Regions from separate parts of the Arthrobacter sp. Y3223164 genome, predicted to be linked through region 3. Evidence: riboswitches for the same ligand, from Rfam matches in the RefSeq annotation. Region 3 holds a riboswitch; each other region holds the start of a gene.
The links. Region 3 has a riboswitch for S-adenosylmethionine ahead of AC5RUJ_RS03785 (acyl-CoA dehydrogenase family protein). Riboswitches for the same ligand answer to the same signal wherever they lie in the genome.
Positions count from the first base shown of each region.

Region 1: linked by a shared signal. The riboswitch ahead of AC5RUJ_RS04415 (bifunctional o-acetylhomoserine/o-acetylserine sulfhydrylase) and the one ahead of AC5RUJ_RS03785 (acyl-CoA dehydrogenase family protein) in region 3 are both predicted to bind S-adenosylmethionine.
Region 2: linked by a shared signal. The riboswitch ahead of AC5RUJ_RS09165 (flavin reductase family protein) and the one ahead of AC5RUJ_RS03785 (acyl-CoA dehydrogenase family protein) in region 3 are both predicted to bind S-adenosylmethionine.

Region 1 covers NZ_JBNHGF010000043.1:8,214-12,865, reverse strand. Annotated here, with positions in the region: gene AC5RUJ_RS04415 (bifunctional o-acetylhomoserine/o-acetylserine sulfhydrylase) at 1-1,312, opposite strand, end outside; SAM riboswitch class IV at 1,380-1,494, opposite strand; gene AC5RUJ_RS04410 (VOC family protein) at 1,722-2,363, shown strand; gene AC5RUJ_RS04405 (hypothetical protein) at 2,575-2,997, shown strand; gene AC5RUJ_RS04400 (CPBP family intramembrane glutamic endopeptidase) at 3,151-3,930, opposite strand; gene AC5RUJ_RS04395 (M20 family metallo-hydrolase) at 4,220-4,652, opposite strand, start outside.
Region 2 covers NZ_JBNHGF010000147.1:1,520-6,171, reverse strand. Annotated here, with positions in the region: partial or broken gene AC5RUJ_RS09170 (aldo/keto reductase) at 1-657, shown strand, start outside; gene AC5RUJ_RS09165 (flavin reductase family protein) at 709-1,215, opposite strand; SAM riboswitch class IV at 1,268-1,382, opposite strand; gene AC5RUJ_RS09160 (prephenate dehydratase) at 1,546-2,415, opposite strand; gene AC5RUJ_RS09155 (hypothetical protein) at 2,503-2,715, opposite strand; gene AC5RUJ_RS09150 (amino acid ABC transporter ATP-binding protein) at 3,009-3,815, opposite strand; gene AC5RUJ_RS09145 (amino acid ABC transporter permease) at 3,802-4,461, opposite strand; gene AC5RUJ_RS09140 (amino acid ABC transporter substrate-binding protein) at 4,505-4,652, opposite strand, start outside.
Region 3 covers NZ_JBNHGF010000034.1:3,483-8,134, reverse strand. Annotated here, with positions in the region: gene AC5RUJ_RS03790 (acyl-CoA dehydrogenase family protein) at 1-1,273, opposite strand, end outside; gene AC5RUJ_RS03785 (acyl-CoA dehydrogenase family protein) at 1,487-2,725, opposite strand; SAM riboswitch class IV at 2,801-2,915, opposite strand; gene AC5RUJ_RS03780 (zinc-binding dehydrogenase) at 3,243-4,199, shown strand; gene AC5RUJ_RS03775 (CoA-binding protein) at 4,263-4,652, opposite strand, start outside.

The DNA of each region.
Region 1 (4,652 bases), on a different contig from region 3:
CCTTGGCGGCACGGAAACCAGCCTCCAGGTCGGCGATGATGTCGTTGACGTTCTCGATGCCCACCGACAGCCGGACCAGACCGTCGGTCACCCCGGCCGCGACCCGTTCCGCGGCCGAGAGCTGGGCATGGGTGGTCGACGCCGGGTGGATCACCAGCGAGCGCACATCGCCCAGGTTGGCCACGTGGGAGTGCAGTTCAAGGCCGTCCACAAAGCGCTTCCCGGCCTCGATGCCGCCCTTGATTTGGAACGCGACGATGGCGCCGGTCCCCTTCGGGCCGTACTTGCGGCCGCGCTCATACCAGGGGCTGGAGGGCAGGCCGAGGTACGCGACCGAGGCAACGTCGTCGTGCTCTTCCAGGAATTCCGCCACCCTCTGCGCGTTGGCCACATGGCGCTCCACGCGCAGGCTCAGCGTCTCCAGCCCCTGGGCGATCAGGAATGCATTGAACGGCGAGATGGCGGACCCCAGGTCGCGCAGCAACTGCACCCGGGCCTTGAGGATGTAGGCCAGGTTGGCGCCCAGAGCGCCGCTGACGCCGAGGTCGCGGGCGAAGACCAGCCCGTTGTACGTGTCGTCCGGCGTGTTGAATCCCGGGAACTTTTCGGGGTCGGCGGCGAAATCGAACGTGCCGGCGTCGACGATCACGCCGCCGATCGCCGTCCCGTGGCCGCCGAGGTACTTGGTGGCCGAGTGGAGCACGATGTCGGCCCCCCACTCGATCGGACGGATCAGGTACGGGGTGGACAAGGTGTTGTCAACGATCAGCGGCACGCCGTTTTCGTGGGCGATGGCGCTGACCGACTCCAGGTCCAGCACGTCCTGGCGCGGGTTGGAGACGACCTCGCCGAAGAACGCCTTGGTGTTCGGCTTGACGGCATCGCGCCACTGCTGCAGGTTGTCCGGATCCTCGACGAAGGTGACCTCGATGCCGAACTTGGGCAGCGTGGTGCGCAGCAGGTTGTAGGTGCCGCCGTACAGGCTGGGGCTGGCCACGATGTGGTCGCCGGCCTCGGCCAGGTTGAGGATGGAGAACGTCGACGCGGCCTGGCCCGAAGCAAGCAGCAGGGCGCCGACGCCGCCCTCCAGGTTGGCGATCCGGGTCTCGACCGCTTCCTGGGTGGGGTTGCCGATCCTGGTGTAGATAGGTGCCAGTTCAGACAGGGCGAACCGGTCGGCCGCGCTCTGCGCGCTGGGGAACACGAATGACGTGGTCTGGTAGATCGGCAGTGCGCGGGCGCCCGTGGCGGCGTCCGGCTCCTGCCCTGCGTGAATCTGACGGGTTTCAAAGGACCAATCGACGTTGGACATGGTGCAACTCCTTCACTGGAAGGGGCCATCCGGGATCCGGCCGTGCCGGCATGTCTGTCCCGGGTGTGACCCGCGCTTGCGCACCGCCTTATGGCGGCTGCCTGGTCTTCACCCGGGGCACCCCACCGCGGTTGGAGGGTTGCCGGCCAGCAAACCGGGGTTTTGCGCTGGCACTCATGACCTGCCTCCAGTCTCCGCAGACAAGCCGGCGGCCGCAACAATATGACACCTTATGACTGGGCACCGGTCTCCGGACCGCCTGTCCGACCGTCCGCTTGTCACCGTTGCCGGCGCGTGCCAGCGAGGCGGAATTGCTGCCCGGGAAAGCCGCGTTCCGCAGGAGCCGCAAGTTCAGTGACTTAGGTCACCCTAAGTCGAGAGCGGGTTCACAAAGTGCCAAGATAATGCCATGCGCTTCGACCATGTTTCTTATGCTGCTGAACCCGACGGTCTGGCTGCCACCTCAGAGCGGATCTCCAAAGCCCTGGGCATCGACGCCGTCAAGGGCGGGGTTCACCCTCGCTTCGGCACCCGCAATATGATCTTCCCCCTCACGGACCACCATTACCTGGAGGTCGTGGAGGTGCTCGACCACCCCGCATCCGACAAGGCCCCCTTTGGCCAGGCCGTGCGGGCGCGGTCGGAAGCCGGCGGCGGCTGGATGGGCTGGTGCGTGGCGGTCGACGACCTGACCCCGTTCGAAGAACGGCTGGGCCGCCACGCGGTTCCCGGCAACCGCAAGTTCCCGGATGGGCAGGAACTGAGCTGGCAGCAGATCGGGATTAAGGGCCTCATCGCCGACCCGCAGGTGCCCTACATGTTGCGCTGGGACGACGGCACCGAACCGCTGCACCCGTCCAACGCCCGCCCCGCCACGGTCAAGCTGATCGGCCTGACCATCGCCGGCTCTTCCGAGCGGGTGGCGGACTGGCTGGGCACGCCTGTTGACGGCCTGCTGGACGACGTCAAGGTCGCCTGGACGGCACCGAACGGTACGCCGGGCATCCTGTCCGTCCGCTTCGAAACCGCCAACGGGATCGTCGAACTCTGAGTTCTCCCGGCATCGCTCCGTTTCGGGCGTCCGCTCCGCGTTATAGAAGGAGCAGACGCCCGAAACGGAGCTTTTGAGTGCACAAGCCCTCCAGATCGTCCTGCTGGGCATGCGCTTCGCGTGGACCGCTACCTCGGCTTTCCCGCCCTGCAGGCCACCCGGATTCTTGCTCTGGCCGGCCGGTTCTTTGCCACCGGGAAAGTCAAACCGCGTGAAACGGGTTTTCGCCTTCGCCAATCCCGCCTCGCAGTCGCCGGGCGAATCCTACTCCCGGGCTCTGATGTACCTGAACCACTTCCCGGAGCCGTTACTGCAGTACCCTGTCTTCGATCCGCAGGGAGTTCGTGTCGGCATCGTCGACTTCTACTGGGAACAATTTCGTCTTGCCGGCGAATTCGATGGTGCAGGAAAATACTCCCGAAACGAGTACCTTCGGAGCCGTAGTCCCGCCGCCGTAGTGGAGGCGGAAAAGAGGCGGGAGGACCGCATTCGGGCGACGGGGGCGGGAATGGTTCGCTGGATGTGGGACGCGCTCCAGCCCACAGGTACCGACACACCACTGGGTATCGTCCGGTCCCTTTCCATGGCGGGCCTTCCCCAGGACAGGTGGAACAACTCGTGGACGGGCACGTAGCGGTCAATTCTCCCCAGCACCACTCCTGACTTGGGGGCGGGCCGTTGCTCCGGTTTGGGCTGCGGCTCTGGGAAACAGCAGGAGCACGCGCCCCAGGCAAAGCTCCAATGATGGCCGGCTACGTGCCGATGGCCGGCAACTCTTTTGTGCCCGCTACGAGCCGATGCCGATGGCCGGCCCCAGCAGCGTGTAACCGACGAAGCCGGCAATATCCAGCAGGGCGTGCGCCACCACCAGCGGCATCACCCGCTTCACCTTCGTATAGGCGTAGCCGAAGATCAGGCCCATGAGGAAGTTCCCGATGCCCGGCCCGATGCCCTGGTAGAGGTGATAGGTCCCGCGCAGGGCGGCGCTGACGAAGATCGCGGACCAGATGCCCCAGCCGAACCTCGCGAAGCGGTTGAAGAGGTAGCCCACCATGACCACCTCTTCGAGGACCGCATGCCGCAGCGCGGACAGGACCAACACCGGAACCGTCCACCAGTATTCGTCCAGGGCCGCCGGGACAATGGCGGTGGTGATACCCAGGGCCCGGCCTGCGGCATAAACGCCCAGCGTCCCGACACCGATCACCAGCGCGAGCAAAAAGCCCAGGCCGAAGTCCAGCCGCGGCCGGGAAAACGTGAACCCGATCGCGCGGAAGGCCGACCGGCCGGGAACGGTCATCAAGAACAGCACCAGGGCCACCGGCACAAGCGCAAAGACGATGCCGAGCATTTGGTACACGAAATCGAAGAGTTCCCGCTCGTTCAGCACCGGGTTCAGCGTGGTCGTCTGCGAGGCCAGCGGAGCGCGGGTTATTTTTTCCAGCAGGTTCACCACGGCGTAGACCGCCGACTGCCCGAGCGAGAGTCCCAGGACGATCAATACCTCTGCCCGGTAGTACCTGACCGTGCGCCGCGTGCCCTCGGCGGCGACCTTCTGCTTGTCCATAGCCTCCATCTTGCCAACAGAACCGCGGGAGTCGTCGGCCTGGGACGCTTCCGTTCCGTGCGCGGCTGCTCCCGTGGCCCGCGTCGGCGCCGGGAACGCTTGGCTGCTACAAGTCCAGCAGCAGGCGCCGGCCCTTGCATCGCGACACGCAGATCATCATGGTGTCTCCGGCCTCGCGCTCGTCGTCGGACAGCAGCGAGTCACGGTGATCGATCTCACCACCCAAAACGGGGGTTTGATAGAAACCGGCAAAGGGCAAGTAGCGTAATGACCGCCAGGAATCGCGTGGCTAGTAATCAGGTTGCAAGGTTTCCGTCCGATCCATTTTTAGAAGGCTGGCTGCCAGCACATGCACTCCTGTACTGATGTGCTCGGCGTCTGTCCACTCTTCCGGGCAATGGCTTCGGCCGTTGTGAGACGGGATGAAGATCATTCCAGCAGGGCAGCGGGCTGCCAGGTGCGCAGCGTCGTGACCGGCGCCACTGGGCATGGGCATCCAGGGGAGCCCGAGGTCATCGAGTGCTGATGCCGTCACGTTTTGTACTGATGCGTTCGTCGGCACGACAGGAGTTTCCGCCGCCCAGTCGAGGAGTGCTTCTACTCCGCTTTCGGCGCTTTGCCGAAGGATTTCATCGGCTACCCTTCTCCGCACACCAGAGAGCCAGATTTGGTTGTCGCTGCGGAATTCTGCCATCAGCGTTGTTCGACCCGGAATCACGTTT
Region 2 (4,652 bases), on a different contig from region 3:
CGGCTGCACACCGATCACCTGGATACGCTGCTGATCCACCGGCCCGATCCGCTGACGCCGGCCGAGGAGATCGCCGCGGCGTTCAACGAGCTTCGGATGGCCGGGAAGGTACGCCGCCTTGGTGTCTCGAACATGTCCGGCGAACAGATGCGCTGGCTGCAGTCGGCGCTGGATGAACCGCTGGCGGTGAACCAGCTGGAAATGAGCCTGTACCGACGCGACTGGCTGGAGTCGGGGGTGCTGGTGAACCACCCGGAGGGACCGGGGATCAGCTTCCCGCACGGCACCTTGGAATACTGCGCCGCCCACGGGGTGGAGCTGCAGGCCTGGGGCGCGCTGGCCAAGGGCCGGTACAGCGGGCGTGCGGCAGCGGAGGCCGCGACACCGGATGCTTCCGCGCCCGCGGATGCCTCACCCCCGGCGGATCATGCAGCGGCAGCCCTGGTCACGGAACTTGCCCGGGACAAGGGGTGCCCGCCCGAGGCCGTGGTGCTGGGCTGGCTGCTGCGGCATCCGGCAGGCATCCGGCCGGTCGTCGGTACCAGCAGCCCGGACCGGATCCGGGCCTGTGCCGAGGCGGAAGCGGTTGGAGCATCGATGACCCGCGAGGAGTGGTACTCCCTGTGGGTGGCGGCCCGAGGCAGGCCGCTGCCTTAGCTGCCCCCGCCCGGCCCCGCCGGCTGCCGGCGGGGGCCGGGACCGTGGGTCCTAGACGAAGGCCGGCTGTTCCAACCGGCGGAACGCGGAATCGTGGAAGACCAGGGGCTCGTGGGTGCCGTCGTGCGTGGACAGTCCGTGCACCTGCAGCAGCACGACGTGGTGGTCCCCGGCCGGGACCTCCTGGTGCACCGAGCAGTCCAGCCAGAGCGCCGCGTCGTTGAGGAAAAGCGCGCCGTCGTCCGTGCCGTGCAGGCTCAGGCCGGCAAAGCGGTCACCGTTCCTGGACGCGATCTGGCGGCAGACGCCGTCGTGTCCGGTGCCGAGCACCGAGACGCCGATCCGGTTGGCCCGGCGGACCAGCGGCCAGGTCCGTGAGGTGTTTTGCACGGCGAACATCACCAGCGGCGGCTCGAGGGAGACGCCCACGGTGAACGAGGAGGCGACGATGCCCTGCGGCTCGCCGGCGACGGTCGCGCACAGCGCCGCGATGCCCGAGGGGAAGCGGCCGAAGGCGGAGCGCAACGTGTGGGGGGTCAGGTCATGGTGTAGCGACATGGCGTCCTTGGGGCTTGGGCGCATCCGCTGCGGCCGAGCTGCTGCGGGTGGATACGCGTACTTGCCTGCCGACATACCCGGCGGGCCGAATCATCACCTGGAGCACCCCGCTACGGTAGAGGGTTGCCGGCCAACCAGCCAGGGCTGTGAAGTTGGCGCTCTTGATTCGTCTCCACGCTAAGAGCGGGGAAGGGCCTGGGTCAAACGCCGGTAACAGTTCGTCAAATGCAGCGTTTTACTTCCGGGCGCCGCGAGGTGTCTGCTGCCCCGACGGGCGGCCGTGCGACGGCTGCTGCCCCGAAGGCTACTGTCCGACTGCTGGTCCCACGGCTACTGCGCGGCGGCGCCCGGGCGCACGGTCCGCTGCCGGAACGGATGCGCCGGGTAGACGCCCAGGATGCGGATTTCGGTGGTGAAGAAGTCCAGTTCCTCGAAGGCGTGGACCATGGCCGGATCGTCCGGGTGGCCTTCGACGTCCACCATGAACATGGTGGCGGCAAACTCGCCGCCCACCATGTAGCTCTCCAACCGGGTCATGTTGATGCCGTTGGTGGCGAAACCGCCCAGCGCCTTGTACAGCGCGGACGGCACGTTCCGCACGCGGAACACGAAGCTGGTTACGGCCGGACCGGGAAGTTCCTCGCGGGACGGGACCGGCCGGCGGTCGGCCAGCACCACGAACCGTGTGGTGTTCGTCGGATCGTCTTCGACCTTTTCCGCGAAAACCTCCAGACCGTAGAGTTCGGCGGCCATCGGCGGCGCCAGGGAGACCTTGGTCGGGTCGTTCCATTCGGCCACCTCCCGGGCCGAACCGGCGGTGTCGCCTGCGATGACCGGAGTGAGCCCGAGCCTGCGGATCAGCTTGCGGCACTGGCCCAAAGCATGGATGTGGCTGTGCACCTCCCGGGCCTGCTCCACGGTGGCCCCGCGTACGCCCAGCAGGCTGAAACGGATGGGCAGGAAGAATTCCTCCACGATCTGCAGGGTGGTCTTCGGCAGCAGGGCGTGGATGTCCGCCACCCGGCCGGCGATCGAGTTGTCGATGGGGATCATGGCCAGTTCCGCCTCGCCGCCGGTGACGGCAGCGAACGCATCCTCGAAGCTGGCACACGGCACCGCTTCCCAACCGGGGCGCACTTCCAGGCAAGCCATGTGGGAGTTCGAGCCGGGTTCACCTTGGTACGCAATCGCTGGAGCCATGGGCGAAATTATCCCACCGGGGCGGGCCGGCGCTTCATTCCGGGCAACCGGGCGGCGTCATATAACCGGGACCGGCCCGCCAACCGCTTAGTACAGATGCGATTCCTGGGTGATGCCGTAGGGCACGTCGTCGCTCAGCTCCACCGTAAACTGCCCGGGGCCGGTGCGAGTGACCAGGATGCCGCAATCGCCGTCGATGGCGGCGAGCTTTTGCAACTCTTCGACCGCAGCATTCAGGAGATCGTGTGCTTCGGAAGCCGTCTGTGCGGTCAACGACTTGGTAGCCAGGGAAGTGGCCATGGTTCTGCCTTTCGTGGCCGGAGGTTTCCGCGCAGGAGAAACGCGGGATGGAAGCTTCCGGCCGGAACGAGCCTGCCATGCGGAACGGTGCATGGAACTTTACATTCTGCCATCCCAGATGACATCAGATGAATTTCGCACCGGCGTGGCGTGCGCCACACCCGGCGCGGCGGCGTGGTGCTGGAAGCAGGTCAGGCGGGACCGCCGCGCGTGTTGGAAACCGGTCACGCGGGACCGCCGCGGATGCTGGAAGCGGTCGGGGGAGGGCGGGCCAGCCGGAAGTGAACCCGGTCCTAGAACGGGTTGAGCAGCCGGTGGACGAACTGCCGGGTGCGCTCCTCCCGCGGTTCGCGCAGCACCTGTTCGGGGTGTCCGCGTTCCACCACCACGCCGCCGTCCATGAACACCACTTCGCTGGCCACTTCACGGGCGAAGGCCAGCTCGTGGGTGACCAGGGCCATGGTCCAGCCCTCGTCAGCCAGTTCCTTGATCACGTGCAGCACGTCGCCCACCAGTTCAGGATCCAGTGCGGACGTGGGCTCGTCGAACAGCAGCAGCGAGGGTTTGAGCGCCAGCGCCCGGACAATGCCGACCCGCTGCTGCTGTCCGCCGGAGAGCTGATGCGGGTACTGGTCTTCCTTGCCGGAGAGCCCGACACGGTCCAGCAGCGACCTGGCCTCGCGCACCGCTTCGGCCTTGGACCGCTTCTGCACCTGGACCGGGCCCTCGATGATGTTCTGCAGCACGGTCATGTGCGGGAACAGGTTGTAGTGCTGGAACACCATGGCGCTGCGGTCGCGCAGGGCGGCGATCTGTTTTCGGTTCACCGGCGAACCGAAATCCACGGCCGGCCCGCCCGAAAAGGCGACCCGCCCGCCGTCGGGGATTTCCAAGCCGTTCAGGCAGCGCAGCACGGTGGTTTTGCCCGACCCGGAGGGTCCGATCAGGGCCAGTACCCCGCCCGTCTGGACGGAGAGGTCGATGGACTTGAGCACCTGGTTGCTGCCGAAGGACTTGCGCAGCCCCTCTACGGAGAGCACCGGCCCTGCGGCGGAGCCGGGCTGCGAAGCGGCGGCGGAGGGGACGTCAGTGGGCGACATAGCGGTCCAGCCTCTTCTCCAGTCGGGACTGCCCGGCGGAGAGCACCAGGCAGAACACCCAGTAGACCGCCGCGGCCTCAATGTAGAGCAGCATGAACTCCTGGCTGAACGCCGCGATTTCCTGGGCGGCCCGGAACGCCTCGGTGACCAGGATCAGGGAAGCGAGGGAGGTGTCCTTGACCAGCGAGATGAAGGTATTGGACAGCGGCGGCACCGACACCCGCGCTGCCTGCGGCAGGATGATGCGGCGCAGGGTGGTGGTGCCGGCCATGCCGATGGTGTGGCCGGCTTCCCACTGGCCCTTGGGGACGGACAGAATCGCGGCGCGGATGATTTCGGCCGCATAGCCGCCCACGTTCAGGGAGAACGCGATGATGGCGCTCGGCCACGGTTCAAGCACCACGCCGATCGACGGCAGGCCGTAGAAGATCACGAACAGCTGGACGAGCAGCGGGGTGCCGCGGATCACCGACACGTAGGCGCGCGCGATGCCGGCCAGGATCCGGTTGCGGCTCAAGCGCATCAGGGCCACGACGAGCGCCAGCAGCAGGCCGATGGCGAAGCTGGCCAGCGAGAGGGGGATGGTGCCGGTCAGCCCGCCCTGGACTATAGGCCAGAGCGAACTGCCGACGAGCTCCCAGTCGATGTCCATACGGTTACGTTAGCGTCTCCCTTTGAAGCGGCCGGATTTACTTGCTGACGTCCGCGCCGAAGTACTTCTCGGAGATCTTTGCCAGCGTGCCGTCGGCGCGCAGCTCCTCCAGCGCCGTGTTGAAGGCCTCGACCAGCTCGTCGCTGCCCTTCTGGAAGGCGAAGGCGCTCTGCGTTTCTTCGTCC
Region 3 (4,652 bases):
AGGCCGCGGAGCGGGTGGCTTGGCTGGCTGGACGGGCGCCGTCGCTCTGTGGCTGACGCGCGGCGTCGGCATTGGCCTCGCCAATCGTCCAGACGTACGGGGGCTCGGCGCCGTTGACTTCCCAGTCGCCGATGATCCGGGCCTTATAGATGAACGGGTTGTGCGTGGCCACGGTGCGGGCGTTGCGCCAGTGCCGGTCCAGTGCCTTGTCCGTGCTGGTCGAGGAGGCACCGAGCGCGTTGAAAAGGGCGCCTGCGGCGTCCGGGACCAAGGCGCTGAGCACAATCTGCGCCCGGCCCGATTCCAGTTCGACGGCGATGTTGGCCGCCTTCTCGGCGTCGGCGTCTGACTGCCGCGAGGCGAAGACGCGGTCCAGGCTGCGGGCAACGCCGAGCGTGGTTGCCTTCGCGGCGTAGGCCTTGGCGCTGATTTCGCCGACCACCTGCAGGACCTGCGCGTCGTGCCGAACCAGCGGGGCGTTTCCGTGGCCGAACACCCGCTTGCGGTCCCGTACGTTCTCTGCGGCTTCGCTGGTGACGGCCTGAGCGATGCCGGCCAGGGTCACCAGCAGGATGTGCTGGTAGAGCGCCGTCTGGTACGGGAAGCGGTCGGCGAAGGCGGACACGTTGGCAGGGTCCACCACAGCGTCGGTAAACACGGTGGTGCCGCTGCCGGTGAGCCGCTGGCCGAAACCGTCCCAGTCGTCGAAGGTTTCCACGCCCGGCGTCTTGGTGGAGATGATCACCGAGACATCGGAGCCGTCCGGGCGCTTGGCGGTGACGTCGATCCAGTCCGCGAAGATGGTGCCGGTGGTGTAGAACTTGCGGCCGTTCAGCAGCAGCTTGCCGCCGGTCTCGGACAGCACGGTGGCGGTTCCCCCGGCGCCCGGTTCGGTCCAGGCGTTGCCGGCCAGCTCGCCGGACGCGAAGCGCCGCAGCCAGGCGCCGCGGTCAGAGGTGCGGCCGTTGTGGTACAGGTTCTCCTCCACCAAGGCAATGTGCGAACGCAGCGCCTGCGGAATGTTGCTGTCCGCGGCGGCCAACTCGATCAGGAGCCGGGTGAACTCTTCCCAGTCCAGCCCGTCGCCGCCAAGTTCGGCGGGGATCCGTGTGGCGCCAAAACCGGCGTCCTTCAGCCAGCCGATCTGCTCAAACGGCAGCTTGCGGGTGAGCTCGCGGCTTAACGCCCCGGCGGCGATGCGCGCGAAGATCGGACGGTACTTGGCGGCCGCGGCGTCGAAGGCCGTGGCGAGGTTGTCGAGTGTTTCAGTCATGGTGGTTCTCCTGGAGGTTTCGCCGTGAGGGCGTCAGATGAGGCCCTCAGGTTTCGGGCAGTGGTGATGGGGCGCCCGGGTTGCGGGCACCGGTGATGGGGCCCCGCGGGTTGGGGCCCCGCGGGTTGGGGCCATCGGTGGTGGGCCCGCGGATGGCGGGCAGCATGAGGTGACCCGCGGGCTGCTGCAGGGGTGTGCGGCGTTCCGCGCGGCTTAGGTGTAGAGCGAAATCGGCTGGACGTCGCCGAGCAGGTAGTTGGCGCCGACCTCGACCTTCTTGTAGTCGACCGGATCGTGCAGGGTGTGCGTGCGGATGTTGCGCCAGAAAATGTCCAGCCCGACCTCGGTTTTCGCGGAGGACGAGCCGGTGGTCTCGAAGATCCGGTTCGCCACGTCCACGCCCACCTCGGTGGACACGACCTTGAGCCGCGCAATCTCGAGCGCGATGTCCGCCCGGGCTTCCGCGCTCAACTGCGCGCCGGCGGCAATAACAGCGTCGAACCTGGCGTTCGTCCGGTCGGCCAGGGCCTCCACCGCGGCAACCCGCGACACCAGCTCGCCGTAGACCCGCTGCGTCAGCGGATCCTGGGCATAGGTCTCCTGCGTGCTGAGGAACCAGGAGTTCCGGCGCGCCAGCGTGATCCGGCGTCCGCGGTCCAGCGCCCCCTGCGCGATGCCCAGGTAGAGGCTGCCGAAGGCCAGCTGGATGTACGGGGTAACCAGCGTGGAGAAAGGCTCCTCCCCTACCTCGCCGATGATGTCCGCTTCGGTGACCTGCACGCCGTCGTACTTCACCGAGCCACTGGCCGAGAGCCGCTGTCCGAGCGCATCCCAGTCCCCGAGGTATCCGATGCCCGTTCGGTCATGCTCCAGCGCGAGGGCCAGGAACTTGCCCCGCTCGGGTCCGGCCGCGATCACGGCGTTGACCAGGATGGCGTCGCCGACGGAAGCGCCGGTGGAGAAGTGCTTGGTGCCGTTCAGCCGGAAGCCGTCGCCGTCGGGAACAAGTTCCAGATTTGGGTCCACCGGGTTCACGGAGTCGCCCCAGGACCAGCGGCCCCGAGCGGAGCGGCGGAGCAGTCGTTCCTGGACCTGCGCATCACCGTAGAACACGACGGCGCCCAGGTTGGCGTAGTGGTAACCGAGTATTTGCGCGATCGACGCGTCGGTGCGGGCCAGGATGCGCACGGCGTGCAGCGCGCTCTCCCAGTGCCCGCCCTCGCCGCCCCAGTCGGCCGGGATGATCAGGTTGAGCAGGCCCGAGTTGCGCAGCAGCTCCACCTCGGCGTGCGGGTCGGCGTTGCGTCGGTCGCGCTCCAGCACGTCCGGGGCCAGCGCGGCGGCAACGCCTTCGGCTACTTGCTGCCAGTGGGCCAGTTCCTCGGCGGTAGCCTGTCCGGCCCACGGGGCTGGGCGGGTTTGCGGGTTGTTGGCGGTCACGACGGCGGTCATGTTGGCTCCTCACGGCGGGGCTCCCATCCGGACCCGCGGCGCAGCAACCGTCACGGTTGGGGCGCATCCCGGAGGGGGCCGTACTTGCCGGGCACGGTGTTGTGCGCGGCCGGATCCTCATCTGGGGCACCCCGCTACGGGAGAGGGTTGCCGCCCAACCAGCCAGAGCTTGTCGTTGGGACTCTTGATCTCGGAGTCGAGTATGCCGGGGCCGATCCGGTGCAGGGAAGCACATGACAGGCCATGACATTCTGCTGCCGTTTGTTACGGAAACCGCTTCTGATGACGACGACGGCCCGTCGCCCCAGCCGGCTCCGGGGGCTGGGGCCGGCAGGCGTCCGCCCGGCTCCACGGGCTGGGGCTGCAGGCTTCCGCCCGGCGCATTAAGCCGTGCGCATTCCTCTGCGCGGCTGTCCCCTACTGGCCTGGTTACGAGGGGACTACCGTGGAGGTGCACTGCCAATATGGCCGGGCCGGGACGGGCACCGTCCGCTGGCCGTCGTACGGGAGGTTCATCATGAAGGCATGGCAATTTGTCGGCACGAAGAAGCCGCTGGAGCTTAATGAGGTTCAGGAACCCCACGCTGGCCCCGGTGAAGTGGTCGTCGACGTCAAGGCGTCGGGGGTCTGTCACTCGGACGTCTCGACGCTCGATGATCCGGGATGGATGGCGCTGTTCCAGCACGGCCTGCCCCGCACCATGGGCCATGAATCCGCCGGCGTTATCAGCGAGGTCGGCGAGGGCATGGACCATTGGAAGATTGGCGACCGCGTAGGCCTCTCTCCGGTGATGTCGGACGGGGACGCATTGGGTTACGGGAAGTGGGATGGAGGCTTCGCCGCCAAGCTTCGCGCGACCGACGACAATCTCGTCGCCCTGCCCGACGAAGTGCCGTTCGACCTCGGCGCGATGGCGACCGACGCCGGCTTGACCGCCTACCATGCCATGATGGCGGTCGGCGGGGCGAAGAACGGCATGAAGGTCGGCGTCATCGGCCTGGGCGGACTGGGCTACATCGGTGCACGCTGTGCCGCGTTGGTCGGCGCCGAGGTGTACGGCGCCGAGGTCAATCCGGAAACCCAGAAACTGGCCGACGAGATCGGATTGGCTGGCGTCGGCGCCTCGATCGAAGAGTTCAAGGACAAGAACCTGGAGCTGATCGTGGACTACGCCGGCTTCGGCACCACGACCTCGGCCGCCATCGAAACCCTCGCTGAGTTCGGCACCCTGGTTCAGGTGGGCATGGGCCGGTTGGAATCGACCATCAATACCTACCCGATCATCATCAACCAGCTCACCATCAGGGGCTCAAAGTCCGGTACCAAGGAGGATCTTGCCGGCATCTACGAGCTGATGAAGAGTGGCCAGCTCAAACCACCCATGAACCACATCAAGCATGCCGACATTCCCGGCGCAATCGACAAGCTTCGCGCGGGAGGCGTCGTCGGCCGCTTCATCGCTGTGTACGAGTGATGCGGGGACTCGAGGCGGCCGTCCGAAGGCGGGGCAGGGCTGACCGCAGCCCGTGAGCTGCTGTTATAAACCGAAGCGCGGGGCCTCGATGGCCGGGCAGGTATCCATGACGACGTCCAGCCCGGCCGCCTTGGCCCGTTCCGCGGCGGCTTCGTCGATCACGCCCAGCTGGAGCCACACCGCCTTGGCACCGACTTCGATGGCCTGGTCCACCACCGGGCCGACCTTCTGCGAGTTCACGAAGCAGTCCACCACGTCGATCTCGCCGGGAATGTCCCCGAGCTTTTGGTAACCGGTCAGGCCGAGGACGTCGTCGCCCTGCAGGTTGACGGGGACGACTTCCATGTCCAGTTGGTCCATCAGGTACCGGGAGATGCGCATGGCCACCCGGTGCGGGTTCGTGGACAGGCCGACGACGGCCCAGCGGCCGGGGTTTTCGAGCAGCCGCCGGAC